DNA from 2 places in the Streptomyces sp. Sge12 genome. Region 2 is predicted to be linked to the other one. Evidence: riboswitches for the same ligand, from Rfam matches in the RefSeq annotation. Region 2 holds a riboswitch; the other holds the start of a gene.
The links. A riboswitch is a leader RNA that binds a small molecule or an ion and turns the genes downstream of it on or off. The one in region 2 is predicted to bind glycine.
Positions count from the first base shown of each region.

Region 1: it holds a riboswitch for glycine, as region 2 does, so the genes downstream of both, gcvT (glycine cleavage system aminomethyltransferase GcvT) here and gcvP (aminomethyl-transferring glycine dehydrogenase) in region 2, are expected to answer to the same signal.

Region 1 covers NZ_CP020555.1:2,604,492-2,610,876, reverse strand. The annotation lists gene glyA (serine hydroxymethyltransferase) at 1-675, opposite strand, end outside; gene gcvH (glycine cleavage system protein GcvH) at 691-1,071, opposite strand; gene gcvT (glycine cleavage system aminomethyltransferase GcvT) at 1,173-2,288, opposite strand; glycine riboswitch at 2,461-2,564, opposite strand; gene B6R96_RS11225 (AAA family ATPase) at 2,771-3,427, shown strand; gene B6R96_RS11220 (enhanced serine sensitivity protein SseB) at 3,535-4,269, shown strand; gene B6R96_RS11215 (enhanced serine sensitivity protein SseB C-terminal domain-containing protein) at 4,363-5,103, shown strand; gene B6R96_RS11210 (ABC transporter permease) at 5,535-6,385, shown strand, end outside.
Region 2 covers NZ_CP020555.1:6,572,346-6,578,730, forward strand. The annotation lists gene B6R96_RS29565 (MerR family transcriptional regulator) at 114-752, shown strand; gene B6R96_RS29570 (DNA polymerase IV) at 811-2,256, shown strand; gene B6R96_RS29575 (PRC-barrel domain-containing protein) at 2,419-2,784, opposite strand; glycine riboswitch at 2,898-2,997, shown strand; gene gcvP (aminomethyl-transferring glycine dehydrogenase) at 3,193-6,078, shown strand; gene B6R96_RS29585 (DUF5999 family protein) at 6,230-6,385, opposite strand, start outside.

The sequences.
Region 1 (6,385 bases), 4.0 Mb from region 2:
GGTGGTGACGACGTGGGCGTGCGGCACCGGGTTCGGGTGCAGACCCGCGGCGACCAGGCCGGCGAAGTGCGCCATGTCGACCATCAGGAACGCGCCGACCTCGTCCGCGATGCGGCGGAAGGCGGCGAAGTCCAGCTGGCGCGGGTAGGCGGACCAGCCGGCGACGATCAGCTGCGGCTTGGACTCCTTGGCGAGGCGCTCGACCTCGGCCATGTCCACCTCGCCGGTCTCGTCGACGTGGTACGGGACCACGTTGTAGAGCTTGCCGGAGAAGTTGATCTTCATGCCGTGGGTCAGGTGACCGCCGTGGGCCAGGTTCAGGCCCATGATCGTGTCGCCCGGCTTCAGCAGCGCGAACATCGCGGCGGCGTTGGCCTGCGCACCGGAGTGCGGCTGGACGTTCGCGGCCTCGGCGCCGAACAGCGCCTTGATGCGGTCGATCGCGATCTGCTCGACGACGTCGACGTGCTCGCAGCCACCGTAGTAGCGGCGGCCCGGGTAGCCCTCGGCGTACTTGTTGGTCAGGACCGAACCCTGGGCCTCCATGACGGCGACCGGAGCGAAGTTCTCCGACGCGATCATTTCCAGGGTGGACTGCTGGCGTACGAGCTCGGCGTCGACAGCGGCGGCGACGTCCGGGTCGAGCTCGTGGAGCGGGGTGTTCAGTACAGACATCAGGATCCCCTGGGGTCAGTTACCGGCGGTGAGCTTGGTGTACTCCTCGAAGGAGAGCGTGTCCTTCGGCTCCTCCGAGAGTCGGACCTTGAAGAGCCAGCCACCCTCGAACGGGGCGGTGTTCACGAGCGCCGGGTCGTCCACGACGTCCTGGTTGGCCTCGACGATCTCACCGGTAACCGGGGAGTACAGGTCGCTGACCGACTTCGTCGACTCCAGCTCGCCACAGGTCTCGCCCTCGGTCACGGTGTCGCCGACCTCGGGGAGCTGGGCGTAGACGACGTCACCGAGCGCGTTGGCCGCGAACTCCGTGATGCCGACCGTCGCGACGCCGTCCACGGCGTCCGACAGCCACTCGTGCTCCTTGGTGTAACGCAGCTTCTCGGGGTTGCTCATGACCTGATTCTCCTGGATGCGGGGGAGTGGATACGAACTGCGGTCTTGGGTACTGAGACGGCGCCGTACGGGTTCCCGTACGGCGGACGTGGTGCGTGGGGCTACTTCTGCCGCTTGTAGAACGGCAGCGCCACGACCTCGTACGGCTCATGCGTACCGCGAATGTCGATGCCTACGCCGGAGGTACCGGGCGCGGCGTGCGCCGCGTCCACGTACGCCATCGCGATCGGCTTGCCCAGCGTCGGGGACGGGGCGCCCGAGGTGACCTCGCCGATGACCTGGCCGTCGGCGACGACCGGGAACCCGGCGCGCGGAACGCGGCGGCCCTCGGCGATCAGACCGACCAGCTTGCGCGGCGCCTTGGTGGCGGCGCGCTCGGCGGCGGCCTCCAGCGCGGCGCGGCCGACGAAGTCCCCCTCCTTCTCGAACTTCACGACCCGGCCCAAGCCCGCGTCGAAGGGGGTGAGGGAGGTGGTCAGCTCGTGCCCGTACAGCGGCATGCCCGCTTCCAGGCGCAGGGTGTCGCGGCAGGACAGGCCGGCCGGGACCAGGCCGACGCCCTCGCCCGCCTTGGTCAGCGCCTGCCACAGCTCGACGGCGTGCTCGGGGGAGACGAACAGCTCGAAGCCGTCCTCGCCCGTGTAGCCCGTACGCGCGATCAGCGCGGGCACGCCCGCGACGGTGCCCGGCAGGCCGGCGTAGTACTTGAGGCCGTCCAGGTCGGCGTCGGTCAGGGAGGCCAGGATGCCGGGGGACTCCGGCCCCTGCACCGCGAGCAGCGCGTACGCGTCGCGGTCGTCGCGGACCACGGCGGCGAAGCCGGCGGCACGCTCGGTCAGGGCGTCCAGGACGACCTGGGCGTTGGAGGCGTTGGCGACGACCATGTACTCGGTCTCGCCGAGGCGGTAGACGATCAGGTCGTCGACGATCCCGCCGTCCTCCTGACAGATGTGCGTGTAGCGGGCGCGGCCGACACCGACGGTGGAGATGTTGCCGACCAGCGCGTAGTCCAGGGCTTTGACGGCCTCCGGGCCGGTCAGCGTGATCTCGCCCATGTGGGACAGGTCGAACAGGCCGGCCTTCGTGCGTACGGCGTTGTGCTCGTCGCGCTCGCTCGCGTACCGCAGCGGCATGTCCCAGCCCGCGAAGTCGGTCATGGTCGCACCGAGCGAGCGGTGCAGCGCATCGAGGGCGGTCAGGCGGGGGGCAGTGCTCATGGGTGTGGCTCCCGGGTCCCAGGGCATCGACATGACATGACGAGGACGTTCCTCCCCATCTGTCATCGGAACCTGAGAGGTTCGCCGAGAGTTCCGCCGATCAGCAGATCGCCGGGTCTCATCGACTTGCACCTTGGGTGGAGCTGCACAGCAGCTCGCTTTTCAGATCTGCCTCATCCACGCGGTACGGGGCCTGAGAGATTCAAGGGAGGTTCTTGCTCCTTCGGCGCCCGCGCACGGCCTTGCGGCGTGCCGGGACTCTCCCGCGCGGATTCAAGCGGCCGGTATGCAGTTGGTCCAGATGGCGCACATCATTGCACGCCGTGCTCGGCATCGGGCGGCGGGGGCCGAAAGTTCGTACGGCTCTCCGAAGGGTCCGACCGGAACCGCGGCCGCCGGATTACCGTCTCTTTACACTCAGTGGGCAAGGGTCCCGGTGACCCGATTCGGGGGAGGCGAACACTGTGCGGAGATTCGGAGTGGTGACGACGACAGGAACCGTGGAAGCGGTGCCGGCGCAGCGAGGCGCGCACGGCCGCAGGAGGGCGGCCGACGCCGGCCTCGGCCTCGTGCGCGACCTGCGCGGACCCGCCGTGCGCACCCCCCAGCCGCTCGCCTTCGCGGCCGGGGACATCGTCGTGGTGTCCGGCCTGCCCGGCGGCGGCAAGAGCACCCTGATCAAGCGGGCGGCCGCCGAGGGCGGGGCCGTCGACTCCCAGGACACCCGTGAGCGCTGGGAGCGGAGCATGCCCGCCGCGCTCCCCTACGCGGTGTACCGGCCGCTGGTGCGCGCCGCGCACTACTGGGGGCTGTGGCGGATCCTGCGCTCCGGAGCCTCCGTGGTCGTCCACGACTGCGGCACGCAGAGCTGGGTACGGGGGCTGCTCGCGGCCGCCGCGCGCCGCCGGGGCCGGGCGCTGCACCTGCTCCTGCTGGACAGCAGCCCCGAGGAGGCGCTCTCCGGGCAGGCCGCGCGCGGCCGCCGGGTGTCCGCGTACGCCTTCGCCCGCCACCGCGGCGCGGTGGCCCGCCTGCTCCGCGACGCCGAAGCGGGGCGCCCGCCGCACGGCTGCGCCTCGGTCACCCTGCTGGACCGGGCCTCCGCCGCGACGGTGACCCGCATCGCCTTCCACGCCTGACCGACCGGGTGCGGCGCCCGCTGCCGAAGCGAGCCCCGGCGGCGCGGCCGCGCGCGGGGCCGGTACCCTGCGGGGCGACACGCGGCGGGATCACGGAGGCACGGGACATGCAGGGCAGTGGCTGGCCGGCGAATGAGCTGGAGCAGGTGCTCGGGGCGGCGCTGGGGCAGCCGGACGCCGGGGGGCGGATCCTGGAGGTCCTCGGGCGCAGCCAGGTGTGGGTACCGCTGCCGGGCGGCGCGACCGCGCCGACGGGCGGGCTCGACCTGCCCACCATGGACATCGGCGGGGCGGCGTACGTCCCCGTCTACAGCTCCGAGGCCCAGTTCCTGGCCTGCGCGGGCCCCGGCATGGACTTCGCGGTGGCGCCCGCCGTGGAGTTCGCCCGCGGCCTGCCCCCGCAGCTCGGCATCGCCGTCAACCCCGAGGGCGCCGTCGGCGTACCGCTCCCGCCGCCCGCCGTCGCCGAGCTGTGCCGCTCCGGGCGGACCCCGCTCGACGGCCCCGCCACCGGCGGCCGCGTGCGGCTCTACGAGCCCGACTGGCAGGACGACCCGGTGGACTTCCTGGCGGCCGCCACCGAGGAGTTCCGCGCCACCGGGGTGGTCGCCGCCGCGTACCGCTGCCTCGCCAGCGTCGAGGGCGGGGAGCCCCAGCTGTTCATCGGTGTCCGCCTGGTGGGATGGGAACCGGAGATGCAGGGCGCGCCGATGGAGGCCCTCGGACGGGCCCTGACCCGCGTCCCGCCGCCGTGGCCCGTGCAGTTGATCCTCCTGGACGCCGTCCAGGACCCGGTCACGGACTGGATTCGTGAGCGCGTACGCCCCTTCTACCTGCCGTAGGGCCGCTTAAGCTGGTTACATCTCCTGGCCGCACGCGTGATGCCGGTTCGGAGGGCACGCGTGGAGCGACGGGCGGACGAAGAGGGGTACCGGGTGAGTGCGTCAGGCACGGCCGCGGCCGGGCAGGTCGAGCACATGATGCGCCAGGTGACTCCCGGGCGCTACGAGAGTTACGAGTCGCTCCTGCATGCCCTCTCCGAGGGCCGGCTGTGGATGCTGCTCTGGCAGGGGCAGCCGGGCTCGCCGGACGCCCAGTACGGCGGCATGGAGGTGGAGAGCCTCGGCTACGCGCCCTGCGTCACCTCCCCCCAGGAGCTGGCGGCCAGCGGCTGGAACCGGGGCTACGAAGTGGTCACCGGGCGGGACATCGCCCGCGCGCTGTACCCGGACCGCTGGGGCCTGTGGCTCAACCCGCACGCCCAGGGGGGCGGCCTCGGCGTGCCCTGGGCCGACCTGCGCCGGATCGCCACCGGCCTGGACCGGATGCCGGCGGGCCCGCTGCGGCTGTCCGAGCCCGCGATCGAGCTGCCGCAGTTCTACGGGCTCCTGACCCAGCACGCGCACCGCACCCCGGCCGTCCGGTCGCTGCGCCGCGCCTGGGTGCAGCCCGCGCTGGGCTCCCCGTACCTCGCGGTCGGGCTCGACCTGTACGACGCCTCCGCGCCCGCTCTGGAATCCGTACGGGAGATGATGCGCCAGTCGGTCGGGGTGGTCCCCGAGGGGGTCCCGGTGTGCACGGTCGCGCTCGCGGACGAGCACGACCCCGTGGCGATGTGGCTGCGCGCGCAGACCCGGCCCTTCTACGACCGCGAGGGCCAGGCTCCGGCGTACTGACCGCCCCGTTCGCGATATCCGCATATTGAGACATCCGTCTCGAAGGCCGCACCGGTCCCCTCGGTGCGGCCTTCGGCATATCCGGTGAATCCGCACAGGATCCCTACCCGAAAGGGTAGTTGGGCCGGATGTCCGATCCGTGCCGAACGGGCGGTGTTTCACCGCTCAACAGATCGCGGGGTTCGGATAACGGAAGGTGTAGGCCTAGATCACGGTTGCGCATCACATCCCCGGCAGGTCTGGCGGGCGCTCGAGAGGGCGTTGAAGACTCCACCCCACCGAAGGCCGGTCCATCTCGCAAGCACCGGCCCTTCACGTGCACTTCAGGCACATTTCTCGCCAATCGCACCACCAGCGACGCCGATTGAACCAAGCCGCCACAGCGGCGGGCATGGGCCGGCCACCGTCGGCCGAGAGGGGTCCCCACCACGATGACGGCACCACTGCACGACACCGGAGCGGCCGAGCCCGCGGCCGTGGCCACCCCCGAGGTTCCGCAGAAGGCGATCGAGGGCCGCTCCCCGTGGCAGATCGCCTGGCTGCGCCTGAAGCGCGACAAGGTCGCGCTGGCCGGCGGCGTCATCGTGCTGCTGCTGATCCTCGTCGCGATCTTCGCGCCGCTGATCGTCAAGGCCTTCGGGCACCCGCCGGAGGAGCTGCACGAGGACCTCCTGGACCCGCTGCTCGGCCTGCCGGTCGGCGACTGGGGCGGCATGAGCGGCGACTTCCTGCTGGGCATCGAGCCGGTCAACGGGCGCGACGTCTTCAGCCGGATCGTCTACGGCGCCCGGATCTCGCTGCTGGTGGCCTTCCTGTCCGCCTTCGTGGCGGTTTCGCTGGGCACCTTCTTCGGCATCATCGCCGGCTACTTCGGCGGCTGGGTCGACGCGGCCATCAGCCGGGTCATGGACCTGCTGCTGGCCTTCCCGCAGCTGCTCTTCATCATCGCGCTGATCTCCGTCATCCCCAACAAGCTGTGGGGCTTCGAGGGATCGGGCCTGCGCATCGCCGTACTGGTGCTGGTCATCGGATTCTTCGGCTGGCCGTACATCGGCCGGATCGTCCGCGGCCAGACCCTCTCGCTGCGCGAGCGCGAGTACGTGGAGGCCGCCCGCAGCCTCGGCGCCGGCCGCTTCTACATCCTCTTCCGCGAACTGCTCCCGAACCTGGTGGCGCCCATCACCGTCTACGCGACGCTGATGATCCCCACCAACGTGCTGACCGAGGCGGCTCTCAGCTTCCTCGGAGTCGGCGTCAAGCCGCCCACGCCGTCCTGGGGAGA
Region 2 (6,385 bases):
GGGAAACCACTCTCAGGGTGATTATCACTCGGCGTGCCGAGTGTGGCGATCGTTGACGCACCCCTGGTGACTGCCTACCTTCAAGGTGGGCAGGTCAAGGACGGAGGGTCGGCGTGAGGATCACGGGCGACGGTACGACCGGGGGCACCCCCGCACGGAGTGAGGCCGGGGCGTACCCGCTGCACGGTGGTGCGGTCGGCACCGCGCGCCGTCAGCCGGAGTCGACGCCGGTCGGACCGGTGAGCGATGACCCGGAGCCCGAGCAGGTCGGATACCGCGGGCCGACGGCGTGTGCCGCGGCCGGCATCACGTACCGGCAGCTCGACTACTGGGCGCGCACCGGGCTGGTGGAGCCCAGCGTGCGGGCCAACTACGGCTCGGGCACCCAGCGGCTCTACAGCTTCCGCGACGTCGTGGTCCTCAAGATCGTCAAGCGTTTCCTGGACACGGGCGTGGCGCTGCAGAACATCCGCACGGCGGTGCAGCACCTCCAGGACCGCGCTATCGCGGACCTCGAACGGATGACGCTGATGAGCGACGGCGCCACCGTCTACGAGTGCACCTCGCCGGACCAGGTCGTCAGTCTGCTCCAGGGCGGGCAGGGAGTCTTCGGCATCGCCGTGGGCGTGGTCTGGCGCGACGTCGAGAGCGCCCTGTCGCAGCTGCACGGGGAGCGCGTGGACACCGGCGAGACCGTGGTGCGGCACAACCCGACGGACGAGCTGGCCGCGCGCCGCAACCGGGCCGTCTGAGACCGGGCCGTACGGCACCGGCCCGAGCGTTGTCAGTGGCGTAGGGCAGCATCGGGCTGTGAGAGCCGCGCCGACCATCCTGCATCTGGACATGGATGCCTTCTACGCCTCCGTCGAGCAGGCGTCGAAGCCGAGCCTTCGGGGGAAGGCCGTCATCGTCGGCGGCCTCGGACCGCGCGGGGTCGTCGCCACCGCCTCGTACGAGGCCAGGCGGTTCGGCGTGCACTCGGCGATGCCGATGGGGCAGGCGAGGCGGCTGTGTCCCAACGGCGCGTACCTGATCCCCCGCTTCAGCCTCTACCGGCAGGTCAGCGACGTGGTGATGGCCATGCTGCGGGAGCTGTCGCCGCTGGTCGAGCCGCTGAGCCTGGACGAGGCCTTCGTGGACCTGGAGGCGGGAGGGGTCGCCTTCGACTCGCGGACCGCCCGGGAGACCGGGGAGCGGCTGCGGGCCGACATCCGGGCCGCCACGGGGCTCAGCGGGTCGGTGGGGCTGGCGGGGTCGAAGATGCTGGCCAAGGTGGCTTCCGAGGAGGCCAAGCCGGCCGGACTGCTGCTGATCGAGCCGGGGACGGAGCGCGAGCTGCTCGCGCCGATGTCGGTACGGACCCTCCCGGGCGTGGGGCCGGCCACGGGCGAGCACCTGCGACGGGCCGGGATCACCACCGTGGGGAAGCTGGCGGAGGCCGGGGAGGACGAGCTGGTCCGGATGGTCGGCCGCTCCGCCGGCGCCGGGCTGTACCGGATGGCGCTGGGGCTCGACGACCGGCCGGTGGTCGCGGAGCGGGACGCGAAGTCGGTGTCGGTCGAGGACACCTTCGACGTGGACCTGCACGATCGGGTGCGGATCCGCGGCGAGGTGCAGCGGCTCGCCGACCGGTGCGTGCAGCGGCTGCGGGGCTCGGGGCACTCGGGGCGCACGATCGTGCTCAAGGTGCGGCGGTACGACTTCTCCACGCTGACGCGGTCCGAGACGCTGCGGGGGCCCACGGACGACCCGGCGGTGGTGAGGGAGGCCGCGGCGCGGCTGCTGGAGGGCGTGGACACCACGGGCGGGGTGCGCCTGCTGGGGGTGGGGGTGACCGGGTTGGCGGACTACACGCAGGAGGACCTGTTCGCGCAGTCGCTCGCCGCTGAGCCGGACGGGGCGGAGCGGGTGCAGGGGGCGGAGGGAACGCAGGGGGTGCAGGGGGCGGACGGGTCCGGAGGGGACGCCGCGGAGGCCGGCGCCGCCGGGGCGGAGGCCGAGGCCGCCGCCGGGGCCCGTGAGGCCGCTGAGACGCCCGGGGAGCCGGAGCCGTCCCCCGAGCGGCGCTGGTCGGCCGGGAGCGACGTACGGCATGCCGTGTACGGGCCCGGATGGGTGCAGGGCAGCGGCGTCGGGCGGGTGACCGTACGGTTCGAGCAGCCCGGATCGGAGCCCGGCCGGGTGCGGACCTTCCGGGTGGACGACCCCGAACTGGAGCCGTCCGATCCGCTGCCGCTGGTGGGGGACGAAGGCTAGGCCGTCCCTTCCGGATCTTGTCGGACGAGCCCGCGGTGTACCGGTGCCGTACACGGCAAGGCGGAAGGGCGTCCGTGTACTGGACGTACCCGGGCGCCCCGACAACGCGGCCGGGTGCGGTACCGGGCGTCGCGGGCCCGGCAGGATCCGGAAGGGACGGCCTTAGCTCTCGTCGCCCGCCAGGTGGCCGAAGTCGCGGTGGAAGTCGGACGGCAGGGTCGTGTCCAGGCCGTAGTGGTGGTAGAGCTGCAGCTCCTGTTCGGGGGAGAGGTGGCGCCCGACGCCGAAGTCGGGGGCGTCCCTGATGAGAGCGCGTTCGAAGGGCACCCGGAGGGTGTCGCCCACCAGCTCGCTCGGCTCCAGCGGGACGAAGGCGTCCCGGCTGAAGAGCCCGGTCCGGACCGCGGCCCATTCCGGCACACCTGTGGCATCGTCGAGGTAGACCTCGTCGATGGTGCCGATCTTGGTGCCATTGCGGTCGAACGCCTTGCGGCCGATCAGGCTGCGCGGATCGATGTCGGTCTGCACGGTCCCTCCAAAAGGTCGCAACTGCTCCGTAATGACTACAGAAGTGCATTTCCGCAGCGGAGGCCACTCGGGGGAGGGGTCAGAACCTCGCTGGTACGCTGGTGAGTGGCTGTCGACCCTGTGCGGGAGAGTCCTCCGAAGTGAACGAGACGGAGGCGCCGAAGGAGCAAATCCTCCCCGGAATCTCTCAGGCATACGTACCGCACGGACGAGGCCACTCTGGAAAGCAGGAGCGGTACCGGGTGCGCAGCGCCGGTCCCACTCCTCACCGACGGTGAAAGCCGGACATCACGGGAGACCCCCGTGGCTCCGGTGAAACTCTCAGGTGCAGATGACAGAGGGGGAGGCCGTCCGGGTGCCCGCGCCGTGGTGCCCCTCGCAGGTCATACGACCAGGAGGCCTCCGTACATGACCGCCAACCGCATTCCGCTCTCCCAGCTGGAGCGAGGCATCCCCTTCGAACAGCGCCACATCGGCCCGGATGCCGAGGCGCAGGCGAAGATGCTCGCCCAGGTGGGCTACGGCTCCCTGGACGAACTGACCGCTGCCGCGGTACCGGATGTGATCAAGACCGCCGAGGGCCTCGACCTGCCCGAGGCGCGTACCGAGGCCGAGGTACTGGCCGAGCTGCGCTCGCTCGCCGACCGCAACCAGGTCCTCTCCCCGATGATCGGCCTCGGCTACTACGGGACCTTCACGCCGCCGGTGATCCTCCGCAACGTCATGGAGAACCCGGCCTGGTACACGGCCTACACGCCGTACCAGCCCGAGATCTCGCAGGGCCGCCTCGAGGCACTCCTCAACTTCCAGACGGTCGTCGCCGACCTGACCGGGCTGCCGACCTCGGGCGCCTCGCTGCTCGACGAGGGCACCGCGGCCGCCGAGGCCATGACGCTGGCCCGCCGCGTGGGCAAGGCCAAGGGCAACGTCTTCCTGGTCGACGCCGACGCCCTGCCGCAGACCATCGCCGTGATCGAGACCCGCGCCGAGCCGATCGGCATCGAGGTCGTCGTCGCGGACCTGTCCGAGGGCATCCCGGCCGAGATCGCCGAGCGCGGCGTCTACGGCGTGCTGATCCAGTACCCGGGCGCCTCCGGTGCCGTACGGGACATCAAGCCGGTCATCGACCAGGCGCACGGCCTCGGCGCGATCGTCGCCGTCTCCGCCGACCTGCTCGCGCTGACCCTGCTGACCTCCCCGGGCGCCCTGGGCGCGGACATCGCCGTCGGCACCACCCAGCGCTTCGGTGTCCCGATGGGCTTCGGCGGACCGCACGCCGGCTACATGGCCGTCCAGGACAAGCACGCCCGCTCGCTGCCCGGCCGCCTCGTCGGCGTGTCCGTGGACGCGGACGGCAACAAGGCCTACCGCCTGGCGCTGCAGACCCGCGAGCAGCACATCCGCCGTGAGAAGGCCACCAGCAACATCTGTACCGCGCAGGTGCTGCTCGCCGTCATGGCCGGCATGTACGCCGTCTACCACGGCCCGGACGGCCTGCGGACGATCGCGAACCGCACCCACCGCTACGCCGCCCTGCTCGCCGCCGGCCTGACGGCCGGCGGCGTCGAGATCGTGCACGGCTCCTACTTCGACACGATCACCGCCCGCGTCCCGGGCCGTGCCGCCGAGGTCGTCGCCGCCGCCCGCGAGGGCGGGGTCAACCTGTTCCAGGTGGACGCCGACCTCGTCTCCGTCGCCTGCGACGAGACCACCCTGCGCGCCGACATCGAGGCCGTCTGGGCCGCCTTCGGCGTCACCGCGGACATCGAGGCGCTCGACGGGACCACGGCCGACACGCTGCCCGAGGGCCTGCTGCGCTCGGACGCGTACCTGACGCACCCGGTCTTCCACCAGCACCGCTCCGAGACCGCGATGCTGCGCTACCTGCGCAAGCTCTCGGACAAGGACTACGCGCTGGACCGCGGCATGATCCCGCTGGGCTCCTGCACCATGAAGCTCAACGCGACCACCGAGATGGAGCCGGTGACCTGGCCCGAATTCGGCCAGCTGCACCCCTTCGCCCCGGTGGAGCAGGCCGAGGGCTACCTCACGCTCATCACCGAGCTGGAGGAACGTCTCTGCGAGGTGACCGGCTACGACAAGGTCTCCATCCAGCCGAACGCCGGCTCGCAGGGTGAGCTCGCCGGCCTGCTGGCCGTGCGCGCCTACCACCGCGCCAACGGCGACGAGCAGCGCACCATCTGCCTGATCCCGTCCTCCGCGCACGGCACCAACGCCGCCAGCGCCGTGATGGCCGGTATGAAGGTCGTCGTCGTCAAGACCGCCGACGACGGCGAGGTGGACGCGGCCGACCTGCGCGCCAAGATCGAGCAGCACCGCGACGAGCTCGCCGTGCTGATGATCACCTACCCCTCCACGCACGGTGTGTTCGAGGAGCACGTCGCCGACATCTGCGCCCAGGTGCACGAGGCCGGCGGCCAGGTCTACGTCGACGGCGCCAACCTGAACGCCCTGGTCGGCCTCGCCAAGCCCGGTCACTTCGGCGGCGACGTCTCGCACCTGAACCTGCACAAGACCTTCTGCATCCCGCACGGCGGTGGCGGCCCGGGCGTCGGCCCGGTCGGTGTCCGGGCGCACCTGGCCCCGTACCTGCCGAACCACCCGCTCCAGCCGACCGCGGGCCCGGAGACCGGCGTCGGTCCGATCTCGGCCGCTCCGTGGGGCTCGGCGGGCATCCTGCCGATCTCGTGGTCGTACGTGCGCCTCATGGGCGGCGAGGGCCTCAAGCGCGCCACCCAGGTGGCGGTGCTCGGTGCCAACTACATCGCCAAGCGCCTCGAGCCGCACTACCCGGTGCTCTACACCGGCCCGGGCAACCTGGTCGCGCACGAGTGCATCATCGACCTGCGCCCGCTGTCGAAGTCCACGGGCGTGAGCGTGGACGACATCGCCAAGCGTCTGATCGACTACGGCTTCCACGCGCCGACCATGTCCTTCCCGGTCGCCGGCACGCTGATGATCGAGCCGACGGAGTCCGAGGACCTCGCCGAGATCGACCGCTTCTGCGACGCGATGATCGCCATCCGCGGCGAGATCGAGCGGGTCGCGGGCGGCGAGTGGCCGGCGGACGACAACCCGCTCGTGGGCGCCCCGCACACCGCGGCGGCGCTGGGCGGCGAGTGGAACCACGCCTACACCCGGGACGAGGCCGTCTTCCCGGGCGGGGTCACCGCCGCCGAGAAGTACTGGCCGCCGGTGCGCCGCATCGACGGTGCGTTCGGCGACCGGAACCTGGTGTGCTCCTGCCCGCCGCTGGACGAGTACGACGCCTGAGACGAACGGCGCCCGACATGAACGGCGCCCGACATGAGCGGCGCCCGACATGAGCGGCGCCTGACGTGAACAAGGGGCCGGTCCGGGAGGTTCTCCCGGACCGGCCCCTTCGTCGTTGCCGCGTCGTCGGCCGTGTCGGCCGTCTGCTCGCCTACGCCGCCGCGAGCGGTCGGTGCGGGGCGATGATCTGGCCGTCCGGCAGAAGCTCACCGGTGTCCTCGAAGAGCAGGACGCCATTGCACAGCAGGCTCCAGCCCTGCTCCGGGTGGTTGGCCACCGGGCGCGCGGCTTCCCGGTCGGCGGATTC